DNA from 2 places in the Streptomyces sp. NPDC052052 genome. Region 2 is predicted to be linked to the other one. Evidence: riboswitches for the same ligand, from Rfam matches in the RefSeq annotation. Region 2 holds a riboswitch; the other holds the start of a gene.
What was found. A riboswitch is a leader RNA that binds a small molecule or an ion and turns the genes downstream of it on or off. The one in region 2 is predicted to bind cyclic di-AMP.
Positions count from the first base shown of each region.

Region 1: it holds a riboswitch for cyclic di-AMP, as region 2 does, so the genes downstream of both, AB0L71_RS26935 (M23 family metallopeptidase) here and AB0L71_RS10970 (LysM peptidoglycan-binding domain-containing protein) in region 2, are expected to answer to the same signal.

Region 1 covers NZ_JBFAWU010000026.1:17,153-25,634, forward strand. Annotated here, with positions in the region: gene trmB (tRNA (guanosine(46)-N7)-methyltransferase TrmB) at 1-53, shown strand, start outside; gene AB0L71_RS26925 (PrsW family intramembrane metalloprotease) at 197-1,765, shown strand; gene AB0L71_RS26930 (aldo/keto reductase) at 1,851-2,795, opposite strand; gene AB0L71_RS26935 (M23 family metallopeptidase) at 3,033-4,226, opposite strand; cyclic di-AMP (ydaO/yuaA leader) riboswitch at 4,238-4,391, opposite strand; gene AB0L71_RS26940 (PP2C family protein-serine/threonine phosphatase) at 4,677-5,834, opposite strand; tRNA gene AB0L71_RS26945 (tRNA-Met) at 6,073-6,146, opposite strand; gene AB0L71_RS26950 (SPFH domain-containing protein) at 6,245-7,444, opposite strand; gene AB0L71_RS26955 (hypothetical protein) at 7,500-7,721, opposite strand; gene AB0L71_RS26960 (SHOCT domain-containing protein) at 7,964-8,371, shown strand; gene AB0L71_RS26965 (FAD-binding oxidoreductase) at 8,469-8,482, shown strand, end outside.
Region 2 covers NZ_JBFAWU010000007.1:158,984-167,465, forward strand. Annotated here, with positions in the region: gene AB0L71_RS10945 (HD domain-containing protein) at 397-1,071, opposite strand; gene AB0L71_RS10950 (NAD(+)/NADH kinase) at 1,120-2,199, opposite strand; gene AB0L71_RS10955 (alkaline phosphatase family protein) at 2,460-3,350, shown strand; gene AB0L71_RS10960 (hypothetical protein) at 3,588-3,881, shown strand; gene AB0L71_RS10965 (DUF2461 family protein) at 4,069-4,731, shown strand; gene AB0L71_RS10970 (LysM peptidoglycan-binding domain-containing protein) at 4,716-5,426, opposite strand; cyclic di-AMP (ydaO/yuaA leader) riboswitch at 5,431-5,616, opposite strand; gene AB0L71_RS10975 (MIP/aquaporin family protein) at 6,341-7,186, shown strand; gene hypE (hydrogenase expression/formation protein HypE) at 7,293-8,375, opposite strand; gene hypD (hydrogenase formation protein HypD) at 8,392-8,482, opposite strand, start outside.

The sequences.
Region 1 (8,482 bases), on a different contig from region 2:
AGGGCCTGGACAAGGGCCATGTCGTGCACGATCTGCTCTTCGCCCGCCGCTGAGTCCTGCTGCTGAGCCCCGCTGCTGAGCCCCGCCGCTCAGCCCCGCCGCTCACCCGGTCGCCGGGCACAAAGCCCGGTGCCGGGGGCGTAGGTCACTCGTCCCATGGCCGACTGTCGGTCCTGCTCGCTAGGGTCATCGGGTGGTGTCCGACGGGTCTCTCCAGCAACGACAGTCGCAACCGGTCGTCCCGCTTCTCGATGAGCAGCGGGTCGGCGAGATCCTGGCTGCCGTACCGGAGCGCAGGCTCTGGCGCTACCGGCCCCGCCGCGTCGGCATGGTCTGGCGGAGCAAGGCATTCCGGATCTCGGCCGTGTGCACCGTGCTCGCGCTGTGCGCTCTGGCGATCCTGGCCCTGGTCCGCGATCAGACGGGCACCGAGGGCTTTCTCGTCGGGCTGGGTCTCGCCGTCCTGCCCGTACCGCTCCTGATGGCGGCGTTCCGGTGGCTGGACCGGGTCGAACCAGCGCCCTGGCGCAATCTGCTGTTCTCCTTCGCCTGGGGCGCGTTCGCGGCCGCCCTGGTGGCAATCATCGCCAATTCATTCGCAACCCACTGGATAGCCACAGCCACCGCAGACCCCGCGGATGCCGACACCCTCGGTGCCACGCTCATCGCCCCGGTCGTCGAGGAGAGCGCCAAGGCCGCGGCCGTCCTGCTGATCTTTCTGTTCCGAAAACGCGAGTTCCACGGGATCGTCGACGGCATCGTCGTCGCGGGCTTCGCCGCGAGCGGCTTCGCCTTCACCGAGAACATCCTCTACCTGGGCAGTGCCTTCGGCGAGGACCAGCGGACAGGCCTCTCGGGCGCTGTCGCGGTGACCGCCGCGACGTTCTTCGTACGGGCGGTGATGTCCCCGTTCGCACACCCACTCTTCACGGTGCTCACCGGAATCGGGTTCGGGCTGGCCGCGGCCAGTGCACGGCGCCACCGGATCCGGCGTATCGCGCTGCCCCTGCTGGGGCTCGTCCTCGCCATGGGCATGCACTCCCTGTGGAACGGGTCGGCCGCATTCGGCCCGTACAGCTTCTACGCCGTGTACGGACTCTTCATGGTCCCGGTCTTCTCCCTCGTGACCTGGCTGGCGATCTGGTCGCGCCGACGGGAGCTGCGCACCCTCGCGGCCGAGCTGCCCGCCTACGCGGCGGCCGGCTGGCTGGCCCCCGCCGAGCCGCTGGCCCTCTCCTCGATGCGGGCCCGCGGCATGGCACGCGAGGCGGCACGCCGCCGCCACGCCCTCGCGGCACGCGGAGGCTGGGTCGGCCCGTACGCCACCGGACCCGTGCCCGCGTACGGACCGGGGTACGCGCCGGCGTACGCCTCGCCCCGGCGCGGGCCGGCGGCCCAGGTCGCAGCGCATGCCAAGGCGCAGGCCGAGGCCCATGGCAGAGCTGCCGCCCGTGCCGTCGCCGAGTACGAATCGTTCGCGACCTCACTGGCCTCACTGCGCCGGCAGGCCCGCCTCGGGACGGCAGGCCCGGACTTCGCCGAGCGTGAGCTGGAGTTGTTGCACCACCTCTGGCAGCGCAGGGACGTGGCCTCGCCCGCCCTGACGTATGCCGCTCAGGCGACGGGTCTGCTGCGCCCGCCCCACGGACCGGCCGCCCCGTACGCGTCCCCGCACCCGTTCCCGCAGCACACGCCGTACGGCGGCTACGGCGGCTACGGCCACAACCCCTACCTGGACCCGCGCCGGCCTCCACCACCGCAGTAAGGCCCCACGGCCGCGCCCAGAAGCGCCCGGGCCCCGGAGCATGCGGGGCCCGGGCGCGACCGGCGCGCGGTCCGGGGCGTCACTGTCAGGCGGATGCCTCGGTGAGGTCGGCCAGGTCCTGCTCGGTCAGCGCGAGGTCGGCGACCGCCACCAGTGCGGGCAGCTGCTCGACCGTACGGGCCGAGGCGATCGGCGCGGCGACGGTCGGCCGGGACGCGAGCCAGGCGAGCGCGACGGTCGCGACCTCCGCGTCGTGTTCCTGGGCGATCCTGTCGAGCGCGGTCAGCACCTTCTGCCCCCGCTCCGACTCCAGGTACTGACCGGCCTTCTCGGCCCGCGCGCTCTCCACCGGGACGCCCGGACGGTACTTGCCGGTGAGGAAGCCGGAGGCCAGGGCGTAGTACGGGACGGCGGCGAGCCCGGCCCGGGCGGCCGTGTCCTGGAGCTCGCCCTCGTATGTGTCACGGGAGACCAGGTTGTACTGCGGCTGCAGGGCGACATAACGGGCCAGCCCCTCGCGCTCCGAGAAGTCCAGGGACTCCTGGAGCCGTGCGGGGCTGATGTTGGAGGCGCCGATCTCCCTGACCTTGCCCTCCTTCACCAAGTGGTCGAGGGCGGTGATGATCTCCTCCACCGGCACGGTCTCGTCGTCGAAGTGCGTGTAGTACAGGTCGATGTGATCGGTGCCGAGCCGGCGCAGCGACTCCTCGGCCGCGGCCTTGATGTTCGCGGCGGAGAGCCCCCGGTACGAGGGGTGGGCGCCGACCTTGGTGGCGACGACGATGTCGGAACGGTTGGACCGTGCCGCGAGCCACTTGCCGATGACGGTCTCCGACTCGCCGCCCGCATTGCCCGGGACCCAGGCGGAGTACGCGTCGGCACTGTCGATGAAGTTGCCGCCCGCCGCGGCATAGGCGTCCAGAACGGCGAAGGACTGCGTCTCGTCGGCTGTCCAGCCGAAGACGTTGCCGCCGAGGGCAAGGGGGAAGACCCGGAGGTCGGAGGGGCCCAGCTCACGAAGAGAAGTCATGTGTGGATCAACGGATTCCAGCAGTTCGGCTATTCCGGCGGACCGGCCCCGACAGCCGCTTCCGGACAGCCCGTTCCGCCGGGTCCGGACGGCCGTTCCGACCGGCGGGACGGCGACGGACCGGCGGGACGGCGACGGACCGGCGGCCCTGACGTCGGGGGGTGAGCGTCAGGGCCGCCGGGGTTCGGCAGCCGGTGAACCGGCTCGGTTCACACCGGCGGGGAAGCGGCCGGTGGATCAGGGGGTGAGGCCCTTGTCGCGCAGCCAGGCCATCGGGTCGATGCCCGTGCCGTCGGAGGTGTGGACCTCCAGGTGGAGGTGCGGGCCGGTCACATTGCCGGTCGCGCCGACCCGGCCGATGGTGTCACCGGTGGTGACCTTCTGGCCGACGCTGACGCCGATCGAGGACTGGTGGCAGAACCACAGCTCCGTACCGTCCTCGAGCTCCAGCACCGTGCGGTAGCCGTACGAACCGGACCAGCCGGCCGAGGTGATGGTGCCGGTGTGCACGGCCTTGATCGGGGTGCCGGTCGGCGCCGCGAAGTCGAGGCCGGTGTGGTAGCCCGAGGACCACATCGAGCCGGCCTGACCGAACGTCGAGGTGACCGTGTACGAGGAGGTCGGGAGGGCGTAGCTGGCGGCGAGCTTGGCGAGTCGCAGTGCCTCGGCCTTCGCCCTGGCCTCCTCCTCCGCCTTCTTCTTCTCGGCGGCGGCCTTGGCCTCGGCCTCGTCCTGCTGCTTCTTGGCCTCGGCGGCGGCCTTCTCCGCGGCGGCCTTCTCCTGAGCCGCCCTGGCCTCGGCATCGGCGGCGTCCTGCTGCTGCTCGGCCTGCTGGAGGATGCGGGCACGGAGCGCCTCGCCCGCGTCCGTCGCCCCCTGCTCGGCCTCGGCCGTGGTGATGCCGGCGGTGGTGAGCGGAGCGGCGGCTTCGACGGCGGCCTGGTCGGCCTCGGAGTCGCTGGAGAACAGGGCGCCGACCCCGGGGAGGGACTTGACCTCGGGGAGGTTGTCCGAGATGGAGTCGGGAAGGGAGATGGAGACCGGCGGCTTGCTCTGTGCGCTGGCCATGCCGCCCGCGCCGACCGCCGCTATGACACCGACGCCGAGCACCGTGGAGCTACGGGCAAGTGCGTTGCGCTGCTTGGCCACCCGGTGCTTGCCGCGCACGGGACGGACGGACTCCTCGGTGGGGTTCCACTCGTCCCAGCTCCCGGCGGGTTCCCTGCCGTCGTCCGCACGGGCTTCGCCACCGAACTCACCGACGAAGCCGGCACCCGGTTCGGTGCCGTGGTCGGCGCCGAACTCCGTTCCCGTCCCGAGGGTTTGGTGTCCGTAACCGAATTCTGATCCGCCGCCAGTGACGCCGAGGCCGGTGCCGAACTCGGAGTCGAACCGTGAAGGGGCCTCGGGGGCAGGCTTGTTGGACGCCACGTGGGCGCACTCCTTTCCTTCCTTCTCGCCTACCGGGTTAGCTGACGGGTTCGGAGCAGGAAGGTCTCCTACGGGCCTCTCTCGCCTCTCACGAGACATGGATGCCCGATTCACCCCATATGGATGGTTCCCCGGTTCCCTTGCGGAATTCGGCGCTCGCGCACGGTGCCGCCACTGACGACGGCTGGGACGACCGCGCTGCGTTATCGAACGTTAATAGACGCGGGGGCTCGATTCCAAGCCGTTCCCCTGGATCGCTCACCTCTTTGGCCTGGCCTTTACCGGACAAAACCGTTCGGAGTCGGACGACCTGATCGGCCCTTAGGCGTCGACGACTTTCTGACGTTGCATCATATGTTATGCGGAGCGGCGCCTTTTGATTACGCACGGTTTCCTTCGGGTCCGGAGCCGCACCGCCCCACCGGGTCCGGCGCACCGTCGCCCCACCCGTCACGTCCCGTCCGGGCCCACGATGCTCACGGTCCTCCGCCGGTCCGGCTGCCCCTCGGCGGGACGTGCGACCGCGAGCAGCGCCATGTCGTCGGTCGTCTCGCCCCCCGTGTGGCGCCGCACGTCATCGATCAGCGCGGACAGCAGCTCCTCCGGCCCGGGAAAGATCCGCCCGCGCAGCCGGGCCGCCGGATCGTAGAAGACGCCGTCGGCATCCCGCGCCTCGGAGAGACCATCGGTGTAGAACAGCAGGGTCGCCCCGGCCGGCAGGTCCCACTCGTCGGCCCGGTCGGGCCACGCTCCCAGCCCCATCCCGAGCGGCAGCGCGGGCACCGTCGGCCCGAGCACCTCCACCACCCCGTCCGGGTGCAGCAGGATCGGCTCGGGGTGACCGCGGTTGACGATCCGGACCCGGGACGCACCGGACGGGATCTCGGCCAGTACGGCGGTGGTGAAGCCCTCGACCGCTTCCAGACCGCTCCGCCGCGACTCCTCCCGCGCCAGCGCCCGCTCCAGTCGCTGCGCCACACCCTCCAGCGAACGCTCCGGCTCGGCCGCCTCCCGGAACGCCCCGATGACCACCGCCACCGACTCGACCGCTTCGAGCCCCTTCCCCCGTACGTCCCCGACCACCAGCCGCACCCCGTGCGGGGTCTCCGTCACGGCGAACAGGTCTCCGCCCACGAACTCGTCCGCCTGCGCCGCCTCGTACCGCGCCGCCACCTGGAGCCCGCCGATCCGGTCGGACGGCTTCGGCAGCACCGCGCGCATGGCGGTCTCCGCGACGACCCGTGCGGAGGCCAGCTGCTCGTTGCTGCGCCGTACCACCGTGTTGATCACGACCGCGAGGGCCGAGACGGTGGCCACGGTGAGCAGCTCACTGAGCGGCACGACCAACGGCAACGTGTTGGTGATCAGCCGCAGCACGATCACGGCCAGCACCGAGGCGGCACCGGTGCCCATGGTGCTGCGCAGCGAGAAGAAGGGCGCCGCGATCAAGGGCGCCGCGACGAACAGCGGAATGGCGGTGAACGCCTGCGGAGTGAGGACGTCGAACAGCACTCCGCCGACGATCATCAGCGCGGGCAGCATGCGGACGAAACGCCGGGTACGGGCGGCTTCGTACTCGCCGTGTCCGCCGCGCCGCTCCAGCCGCATCCCCACCTGTGCTCTCCTGCCCGGTACGCGCGAGGTACCGCGCCCCACCCCAGGCTCGCCCGAACGGGCCCGCACGGCGACTCCTCATCGCCCAATGGGGGCAGCCCGTGGCACAGCTCACACACCCGCCCGGCCTGCTCCCCCATCGGGCACCGGCCGGTCGTCCCGGGCCGCCGAATCCGAGGCGGACATGATTCAGGCCCGGCACGCTGTCTGCGTGCCGGGCCTGAATCTTCAGTAGCGGGGACAGGATTTGAACCTGCGACCTCTGGGTTATGAGCCCAGCGAGCTACCGAGCTGCTCCACCCCGCGTCGGTGAATACAACTGTACGGCATGTCCGACGCACTCGTGACCACTGGGGACATCACGGCCGCGCGCGCCCGGGAACGGCCCGCCCCGCTCCGCCCCCTCAGTTCGACTCGGTGATCCGTGCCGCGGCCTTCCCGTCGAACGCCGCCGGCTTCATCGCACTCGCGCCGTGCTGCAGGGACTGGAGGATCGCCAGCCCCTGGCCGACCACGCCCGCCGCCATCTCGTTGACACCACTGGTGCCGTTGAGAACGGTGAGATCGGCCCCCGACATACCGCGGGCGGCGGCGTCGGCCAGGGCCGGGAGGTTCTCCACGATGCGGTTGGCCGCGATGAGCTCCTGGTTGCCGTCGCGCAGCGAGGCCGCGCGCACGCTGTTGGCATCGGCCTGCGCCTGGGCGAGGGTCCGCTCGGTGTACGCGCCGCCGTCGGCCTCGAACTTCACCCGGTCACGGGCCGCTTCCGCGAGGGTGCGCTGCCGGTAGGCCTCGGCGTCCGCCGGGCGCCGGACCTCCGCTTCGAGCCGTTGCGCGGCGAGGGAGGCCTGCCGCTCGGCCAGTGCGGTCTGCTCCTCGATGACCTCCTGCGACGCCCTGGCCTCGGCGAGCGGCCCGGCCTGCGAGGCACGGGCGTTGTACTGCTCGGTCTCGGCCCGGAAGCCGGCCCGCTTGATCGCGGTGTCGCGCTCGTACTCCGCCTTGAGCGCGGCGGCCTGCTGCTCACGCTGGCTGGCCTCCTGGTCGGCCCTGGCCTCGGCGATCCTGGCCTGGCCGGCGACTGCGGCGGCGTGCGGGGCGGCGAGGTTCTTGATGTAGCCGGTGGCGTCTTCTATCTCCTGGATCTGGAGGGCGTCCACCACGATGCCGAGCTTCTCCATCTCGCCGTGGCTGCCCGCGATGACCTCCTGGGACACCCGGTTGCGCTCGCGGATGATCTGCTCCACGGTCAGTCCGCCGACGATGGACCGGAGGTGGCCCGCGAAGATCCGGCCGACGAGCTCCTCCATCTGTTCCTGCTCGGTCAGGAAGCGACGTGCCGCGTTGGCGATGGACACGGCGTCGTCGCCGACCTTGAAGACGGCGACGGCCCGGACGTTGAGGCGGATCCCCTGCTGCGTCACGCAGTCCTCGGTGAGTTCCGCCTCCCGCAGCGCCAGGGAGAGCATGCGCACCTTCTGCTTCACCGGGAGAACGAAGCTGCCGTGTCCGGTGACGATCCGGAACTGGGTGTCCAGGGTCTGCCTCTTGGAACCGGATATGAGCATCGCCTCGTTGGGGGCGGGAACGTGCCAGAAGAACATCGGAAGACTCCTGCCGTGCGTGACTGCCCGGCGTACCCGGATCCGCCGCCCGGAATCAGGACGGCAGGGGTTCCACGATCACGCCGCGCGCCGAGACCGAGTCGACGACAACGACGCGTACGTCACGGTCGATCGATCTCACCGACCATGCGGTGTATGCCTCCGACCCGCCCCGTACGGCCACCAGCACTTCGCCCGGACCGTCGGACGGGATCGGCACGGTGACGCGCCCGATCGCACCGACCGGGCTCCGGGCGGACTCGTCAGCCGCGTGCATGCGCCCTCGCGAGGACCCCTGCGTACGCCTGATCACCACACCGCCGCCCACGTCGCATCCCACACCGCTTCATGAACACGGGGCGACCTCGCCTCCTGGAGGCTCCGGCCTCCTCGTCACCTCCACGGTACTCCGCACCCACCCTCCGGAGGGCGACGAGCGAGGGACGATATGCGGTGGTATGACTGGTTTATAAGTCAGTCGGTCGACGCGATGAACTCGCGGTGATCCAGGAGCCGGACGTGCAAAATTACCCTCTGCTCAACCTCTTCTGGACCATGCTCTGGTTCTTCCTCTGGATCATGTGGCTGTTCCTGCTCTTCAAGGTCATCGCGGACATCTTCCGCAGCGACGACCTCGGAGGCTGGGCCAAGGCGGGCTGGCTGATCGTGGCCCTGGTGCTGCCGTACCTCGGCGTTCTGCTGTACGTCATCGTGCGCGGCAAGGCCATGGGGAAGCGGGACATCGAAGAGGCGCAGCAACGCGATGCGGCCTTCAGGAGATACGTACGGGAAGCCGCCGCCCCCGACGCGAGCGCCGCGAAGAAGGGCGGACACGTCGAGGACCTGACGAGGCTCGCCGAGCTCAGGGACAGGGGCGCCCTCACGGACGAGGAGTACCAGCGGGCGAAGACGAAGCTCCTGGTCTGAACCGTTCCCGCCGCGGCGACCCGACCGTCCGGCAGGACGGCCCGGTTGGCTGGGCCGGGCGCGCTTCCCCCTCGGTGAACAGGGAGATGGGCAGGCCATGAACGGCACCAC
Region 2 (8,482 bases):
GGATTTCAATGAACCGGACGGACCAGGCAGGCGGAATACGACCAATTCGACTCTCCGTTGCGGGAGTCGTTTATCATACTGATAATCTGTTGGGACTTCATTCGCCCCACTCCCGCAGGGGAATCGGGCGGGATCGCCTGCCCGCTCCGAGCGGGCCGGGAGGACCGGCCCGGGAGCCCAACAGCCTTCCCTCTCGCGGGATTTCCTCCTCGGTCCGGGCCCGATCGGCGTGGCCGTCCTGACCGAGGAGGGGGCTTCCGCCCGGAGCTTCCCGACCTCGCGGCCGCAGCCTCGGTATGCGCGGCGCGATCGTGGTAAGCGTGGCTCATAACCGCCGGACCACAGCGGGAGCTGTGCCAAGAAGTCTGCCGGGAACAGCGGATCGGTGCCGGATCCTCACTCCGGCCAGGGGGACTCCAGGATGGTGTCCACGAAGTTGCCCCGTTGGAATCCGGGTACGTACCGCTCCAGCACATCGGCCTTCACATTGCCGAAGGTGGTGTCCGGTTTGGGTTCGATGCCTTCGGTGAAGGCCCGGAGAATGCGCCTCTTGAAGTCGGGGCGCGGATGGAGGGCGACGATCGACGCACGGTCCGCGTCGCTGATGCCGGTGTACCCGATGCCGAGCACGTCGTACTCCACCCCCGCGGTCACCAGAGCGACCTCGGGTTCCATGAACTGCGGAATGCCCGGCGTCGTGTGGAGGGCGATCGCCGTCCACACGCGACGGACGCTGTCCTCGGGCACTCCGTGGCTCTGCAGGAACCGCCGCGCTTCGTCGGCGCCGTCCACCTCGAAGCGGCGCCCGCTGCTGCGGGCCCCCTCGTTGAGGCCGAGGTCGTGGAACATGGCTCCGACGTAGAGGAGCTCCGGGTCGAAGCTCAGCCCTCTGGCACGCCCTTGCAGCGCCCCGAAGAAGTAGACCCTGCGGGAGTGGTGGTAGATCAGGTCGTCGGTGGCGTCCCGCACCAGTTCGGTGGCCTCGGCAGCCAGCGCGGTGTCGGGCACCGGAACCCGGTCTGCGGCGGACGGATCGGCGCTGTCGGGCATCTGGACTCCTTCGTAGGACATGCCGGCTCTTCCTTTGCGGTTCTTCGGCCGTCGGCTCTCCCCCGCCGGTCAGTCGGCTGCGCCGGCGTCCCTGTCCGCCAGGGAGAGGTGGAGGTGAGCCAGGTCGTGCGGTACCGGGCCGTCGGGGCGGAAGAGGGGTGCGCTGTCCTCGTCGACTGCCGTCGCCGGAGCGTCCGTGAGACGCAGACGGGCACGCAGCCGTCCGTAGAAATCGTGCCGGCCGAGCCTGACGACGCGCAGTCGCCGCGGGGCCCGGTACACCCCGATCCAGTCCCCGGCGTCCAGTACGCCGCGCAGCTGGCCGTCGATGGTGACCGCACCCTGCCCCGAGTGAGGCAGCACCCTCATCGCGACCGGTTCGTCCGGGGCGGCCACCACCGTGCGGTTGAACGTCATGTGCGCTGCGACGGGTGTGAAGACGACGGCGTCCATCCGTGGCGAGACCACCGGACCGCCCGCGGCGAAGCTGTAGGCGGTCGACCCGGTCGGGGTGGCCACGATGACGGCGTCGGCCGAGTACGAGGCCAGGCGTCGGCCACCGATGTAGACGCCGAGACTCACCTGCCGGTCACGCGCGAGTTTCTCCACGACGACGTCGTTCAGAGCGGTGACGTCCAGCGCCACGCCCCAGCCCTCCGCCCCGGCCTCCGCCTCCAGGTCGATATGGGGCGGTGGCAGCATCGGACGTCTGCCGTAGGCCATCAGGGCGTCGATGTCCTTGGGTACTTCGAGGACGCGGGATGCCCTCATCGTGAGCGTCATGCGTTCCTCGATCTCGGCCCGCCCCTGGTGGACGGCGTCGAGCGCTCGCACGACCTCGTCCGCCGGCACCTCGGTCAGGAAGCCGACCCGGCCCAGGTCGATCCCGAGTACGGCCGCCCGGTTCTTGGCCGCGATCCTGGCGCCGCGCAGAAAGGTCCCGTCGCCTCCGAGCGTGACGATGAGGTCGGGGTTGCCCGCGACATCGGCCTCCTCCCGTCCGCCGCGGCGTCGGGAATGGTCATGCCACACGTCGATGTCCGTGCACGGGACGGCTTCGTCCGCACACCAATCGCGTACGACCTGTGCTGCGGCGACGGCCTCGGGACGGCCCTGGTGGACGACGACCCCCACCCGCTCGACACTCATCTCGCTCCGGCTCCCGTGCATTCGACGACGTGGCGCTGACCGCATCCCACCTTGATGGGCCGGGCTGCGCCGACTCCGTCGCCGGGCCGACAGGCCGTTCCCGGTCAGGCGATCGGACCTCTGGGAGCACTGCGCGGCAGACTGGTGGGGACAGGTTCTCCCGCACTTCCTGTACAGGCCGCCACCGCGTACGCCCGGCGGCTCCTGCGGTGACGACGTCCCGCATCCGTCTGCGCGTCGCACCGGTCCGGAGGGCATTGATGACCGCTGCCCGGGCATCCAGACGCATCCGCCGGGCCCTCACCGCCTCGGCCGGGGCCGTGGCTCTCGCCGCCTCCTCGATCGGCCTGTGGGCCACCACGGGCTCGACCTCGCGGGTCACCGGTCTGCCGACCCCCGCCCATGTGGTGGTCGTGGTGATGGAGAACCACTCCTACGCCCAGGTGATCGGCAGCTCCGACGCCCCGTACATCAACCGCACGCTCAAGGCGGGCGGCGCCAACCTCACCCGGTCCTTCGGGCTCACCCACCCCAGCGAGCCGAACTACTACATGCTGTTCTCGGGCTCCGGCCAGGGCCGTACCGACGACAGCTGTGCCCGTGCGGGCTCCCTCTCCGCGCCCAGTCTCGCCTCCGAACTGATCGCCTCGGGACGGACCTGGGCCAGCTACAACGAGGGCCTGCCCCACCAGGGCTCGACCGTCTGCAGAAGTGGCGAGTACGCGCGGAAGCACAACCCCTGGTTCGCCTTCTCCGCTGTGCCGACCAGCACGGCGAAGACCATGAAGCAGTTCCCGGCCGACTTCACCAACCTGCCGACCGAGTCCTTCGTCGTGCCCAACCTGTGCCACGACATGCATGACTGCCCGGTCTCCACGGGTGACACCTGGATCCACAGGAAGCTGGGCGCCTACGCCGACTGGGCCAGGACCCACAACAGCCTGCTGGTCCTCACGTTCGACGAGGACGACGGCCGGTCGGGGAACCACATCCCCACTGTCCTCTACGGTGAGCACGTCGCCCCCGGCAGTTCCAGCGGTGTCCCCTGCAACCACTACACCCTGCTCCGCACCCTGGAGGACCTGGCCGGCCTCAGGACGCATGCCGGCCATGCGGCCTCGGCGTCCGACATCACCGGCATCTGGAAGTGAGCCCCGTGGGCGGCCGTTCCCATGGCGATGACCGGGGCACGATCGATCATCACGACCAGCAACGGCCGCGGAAGGCGAACCGCGGCGGGACCCGAGGGGAAAATCTTCACCCGTTCCGCATCCCGGACACCTGTCCCCGGACCACCCGGGATGCCGGGACGACCGGATGCCCGCGGAGCATCGACGCGGTCAGGTCCGCGGGTCGCGCATCCACGGTCTTGGTGCCAGCCTGGTGACATGGCTTGGGCGTCATGGACGACTCGTGGTGTGTTCTCCGGGCACGGCGGCGTGCTCACGGACGAGGTCGGTGTGCTCTCCGGTGACCTGACGGTTCACACGACCTGGGCCGATGACACGGCCCAGATCACTGTGCAGTACACGGGTGCGATCGACTGGTTCACCATGTCGGGCAGCCCTGTGCCGTGCGGCTCGGAGGACGACAGTCGTCGCCTTCACGCCGCCGTGGTGCAGTCCGTCCGGCAGGGAGCGGCGGCGACGGTTCCGAGGCCACCGCTGCCCAGACCGGGGTGATGGGCGAAGGGCGTCCAGGAACGAGGGCGGCACGGACCGACCGCGCGGGCACTTCCCGGGACCGATTCCGTCGCGGGCAGCAGCACAGAGGGGGACGTCTCTGCGCCCGTCCCTGCCCCGAAATCGTCGTCCTCTGATCCCGCGCCCGTCGGGCGGGGACTACGGGTCAGCCCTTAGGATCTGCCGGATGAGCAGAGCCTTCCATGGTTGGACCGAGCAGGCCTTCGAGTTGCTTCTGCAGCTGGAGGGTGTCCCTGCGCGGGAAGCACTGGAGAGACACCGGAAGGACCGCGAGCGCCTGGTCCGGCAGCCCATGATCGCTCTGCTGAACGATGTGGCCGACGCGGACCAGGCGTACGAGGACTTCTCGGTCTGGGGGTTCCGCAAGGACCCGTGGTGGTGGCAGCACCAGGCTGCCGTGATCCGGATCGCGCGCCATGTCGAGATCGGTCTCCGCTTCGATCTCGACGGACTGCGGATCAAAGGCGGCTGGTCCTACCCCGACCCGGGGCAGGTCCCGTCGTTCCGTACCGCCGTGGCCGCACAGGACAGCGGATCCGGGCTGGTGCGCGCCATCGAGTCACTGCGCACGCAGGGATACGAGATCACCGGGGACATCATGAAACGCATGCCGCGCGGGCATGACCCCGGTCACCCCCGGGCCGACCTGCTCCGGTACCGATCGGTGCTGGCTTCCCGCCCCCTCGGCGGGGACTGCGCGGAGCAGACGCCGGCCCTGGCCGACGCCGTGCTCCGCGCGGCGGAGGAGTTGCGGCCCCTGCTGACGTGGCTCGCCGGTCATGTGGACGTCCCGGCCCACCGCGCTGCCGCGCGTCAGTACGCTCCGTAGACGTTGTCGATCGAACCGTACTTGTGGGCGGCGTAGTTGCACGCGGCGGTGATGTTGGCAACCGGGTCGTAGATGTCCATCGACGTACCGGGCACGTGATAGGCGAGGAACGTCGGGGCGATGACCTGCAGGAGTCCCTTCGACGGGGTGCCCTTGGCCGCGTTCGAGTCCCAGTTGTTGATGGCCCGGGGGTTGCCGGAGGACTCGCGCATGACGTTGCGATGAATGCCGTTGTAGGTGCCGGGGATTCCGTTCTTGGCCATGACCGCGAGCGATTCCTTGATCCAGCCGTCCAGATCGTTCGTGTACGTCACGGTCGTCGCGGCAGTCGTGGCAGCGGCGGTGGACGCGGTGGGAGCGGCCTGGGCTCCGATGGTCAGCTTCAGCCCCGCGTGAATGCGTGCCGGGTTGTCGCCGATGACGCCACGATTGTCCTCGTACAGCTTCTTCCAGCCACCGCTGAGGGAATACTCTCGCGCGATCTTGGAAAGGGTGTCGCCCGCGATCACCGTATAGGTGGTGGGTGCCGCCTTCTGTGCGGAATTCGCCGCGGTGACAGCCTGCGCGGGTGCGGCCGAAGCGAAGCCGGCACCGACCAGCGGCAGTACGAGAGCGGCTCCACCCGTGACCGCCACAACCAGGCCGCGAGTGAGGGAAGTGGACCTACGGCGACGGTAGTGACCCGTTGCGGACATTGCGAATTCCTCTCCGTCGCCTACGAGGTGAGCTGTCGGGTTCGGACTGGAGATGTCCGGCCGCGCTCGAACGCGACTTCACCCCGAGCCGTTCCGGATACCGGATCGGCGACTTTCGTGGGTTCCCCGCTCCTGCCGTACACAAGTGATCGGGTTACCGGGCGGCGGCAGGATTCGGCGTTCCGTCCGGGATTGACGGTGACCGTAGGCGAGAAACACCAAAAGGAACAAGCTCTCTATTTTCGATCACAATTCATTTGCAAGATCGAATCACGAAATGGCGAGTAACCCGCATCACACCGCAATGTCGAACTACCCCACACAGAAAGGGATCGGACCACTCGTCACGAACCCCCACGGCGCCCGGACGTGACTCACGTCACCGGTAACACAAAAGGGACACTTCGGTCATAAACCAAAGGCCTCAGTAATCAATAAATGCCTCTTTATTAACCAAGGCATCACTTCTATGCAAGTCGCCCTTTATTAGGACATTCCCCCCTCTCCTGGAGTTGCTGCGCGCCGACCACCTCCCCGGTCGGCGCCATCACCTCGGGGCTACTCCATGGGCAGGAAACATGTCGCACCGGACGGTGCGGACCGCCGGCTTCCGCCCGAACGCAGGGGGGTACGGGGCCTGGCAGCGGCGGGTGCCCGTGACAGTCCGGCCGCTCCGCGTCCCCCTGAACCCAGTGCGTACGCGGCTCACGACAGCCCGTCAGTCGAGGCCCTTCAACCACGCAGGTGTGAACGGAAACACGGGCTGAAACCGACCCAGGTCCACCGAGTTCCGTCCGACCACCCCGGCGCCGTGCATCGAGCGCCCCCACCACATGCGGAACAGTCCAGTCCGCCTACGCTCATATGCGGATCCATGCCGCTAGCCTCGTGATTCGACAGAAAGCGAGGTCCCCATGGAACGAATCAGATTATCGGGAATCATGGGGGAACTCTCGGCTGAGTTCCTCGGCACGATGGTGCTCATCCTCTTCGGGTGCGGCGTCGTGGCCCAGGTCGTCGCCGGAGGGGCGCTCACCGAACCGCCGGGGGGTCTCGGGAATCACGACAGCATCGCCTGGGCCTGGGGACTCGGAGTCACTCTGGGCGTCTACGTCGCGGGCCGGCTGAGCGGAGCGCACCTCAATCCAGCCGTGACACTCTCGCTTGCCGCCTTCAAGGGTTTCCCCTGGAAGAAAGTGGCACCCTACGTACTGGCTCAACTCGTGGGAGCCTTCGCCGCGGCACTGATCGTGCGATGGAATTACGCCGAGGCCCTGGCGAAGGCGGATCCGGGTCACACGACCAAGACACAGATCGTCTTCTCGACACTGCCTGCCAACGGGAATCCCGCCCTTCCGGTCACCGAATGGGGTGCATTGCGCGACCAGATCATCGGGACCGCAATTCTGATTCTGCTGATCTTCGCGGTCACCGACCTCCTCAATACGCCACCGGCCGCCAATCTCGGCCCCTTCGTCGTGGGCCTCATCGTGGTGGCGATCGGTATGGCCTGGGGCACCAACGCCGGGTACGCGATCAATCCTGCCCGTGACCTGGGGCCCCGGCTGGCGAGTTTCCTCACCGGGTACGGAGGGGCCTGGCGGGACCAGTACGGGAATTTCTACTACTGGGTGCCGATCGTCGGCCCGTTGGTGGGTGGTCTGATCGGCGCGTTCATCTACCAGGCCCTCATCAGCCGTTTCCTGCCCGGGGCCGAACCCGAGCCGGAAGGCAGCATCCCCATCCCGTCGGAGAAGTGACGACCGGTCACTTCGTCGAGCGTGGTCAGCGCACCCTCGAACGCGTGAGGGTGCGCTGACCGGGACAGCACCGGCTGCCGGCGCGAGTCCCGGGGCCTTGGGCGCGTCAGCAGATCCGCGGCAGTTGCTCCCCGACGGGCAGGTCGACCACCCGTGTACCGCCGAGCCCCGTGCGGGCCACCACCATGCCCGGGTGAGCTTCCACCACTTCGCCGATCACCGCCGAGTCCCGGCCCCGTGGATGTGCCCGCATCGCGTCCAGGACCGCCTCGGCGTGTTCACGCGGTACGAACGCCACCAGCTTCCCTTCGTTGGCGACGTACATCGGATCGAGGCCCAGGACGGCACAGGCATTGGCCACCGGCGGAGGAACAGGGACGTGCTTCTCCTGGATGACGACGCCGGTGCCGGAAGCCGCCGCGATCTCGTTGAGCGAGGCGGCGAGTCCCCCGCGGGTCGGGTCACGCAGGACGTGCAGGTCCGGGGTGACCGCGAGCATGGCTTCCACGAGTCCACCCAGGGCCGCGCAGTCGCTCTCGATCTCGACGTCGAACTCCAGGCCCTCACGCACGCTCATGATGGCCACACCGTGCTCGCCGATCGCGCCACTGACGATCACGATGTCGCCCGGCACGACACGCTGCGGACGCAGGTCGACACCGGCCGGGATGAGGCCGATACCACTGGTGTTGATGAAGATTCCGTCCCCGTGGCCCGCCTCGACCACCTTGGTGTCCCCCGTCACCACCTCGACGCCCGCCCTGCGCGCGGCGGCGCCGAGGGCGCCGGCCGCGCGTGCGACGACGGAGAGCTCCACCCCCTCCTCCAGGATGAATCCGCAGGACAGGTACGCGGCACGCGCACCGCTCATGGCGAGGTCGTTGACGGTCCCGTTGACCGCGAGGTCGCCGATACTGCCGCCGGGGAAGAACAGCGGTCGCACCACGAAGGTGTCGGTGGAGAACGCGATCCGGGCGCCGCCGAGCGACACGGACGCCGAATCGCCCATCTGGCCGAGCAGCTCGCCGCCGAAGGCGGGGGCGAAGACGTGCTGGATCAGTTCGGCGGAGAGCGCACCGCCACCGCCGTGGCCCATCACGATGCGGGGGTGGTCCCTCAGCGGTGCCGGGCACGTCCACGCCACGGGGTCGAGCGGCGGGACCTCAAAGGCGCCTCCGGATCCGCGCATGGGGGTGTCGAGGGTCTCAGACAACGGGGGTCGCCTCCAACGATGCGGTCTTCTTCATGTCGAGGCGCCGGTAGAGGTAGTACGCGGCGCAGGCGCCCTCGCTGGAG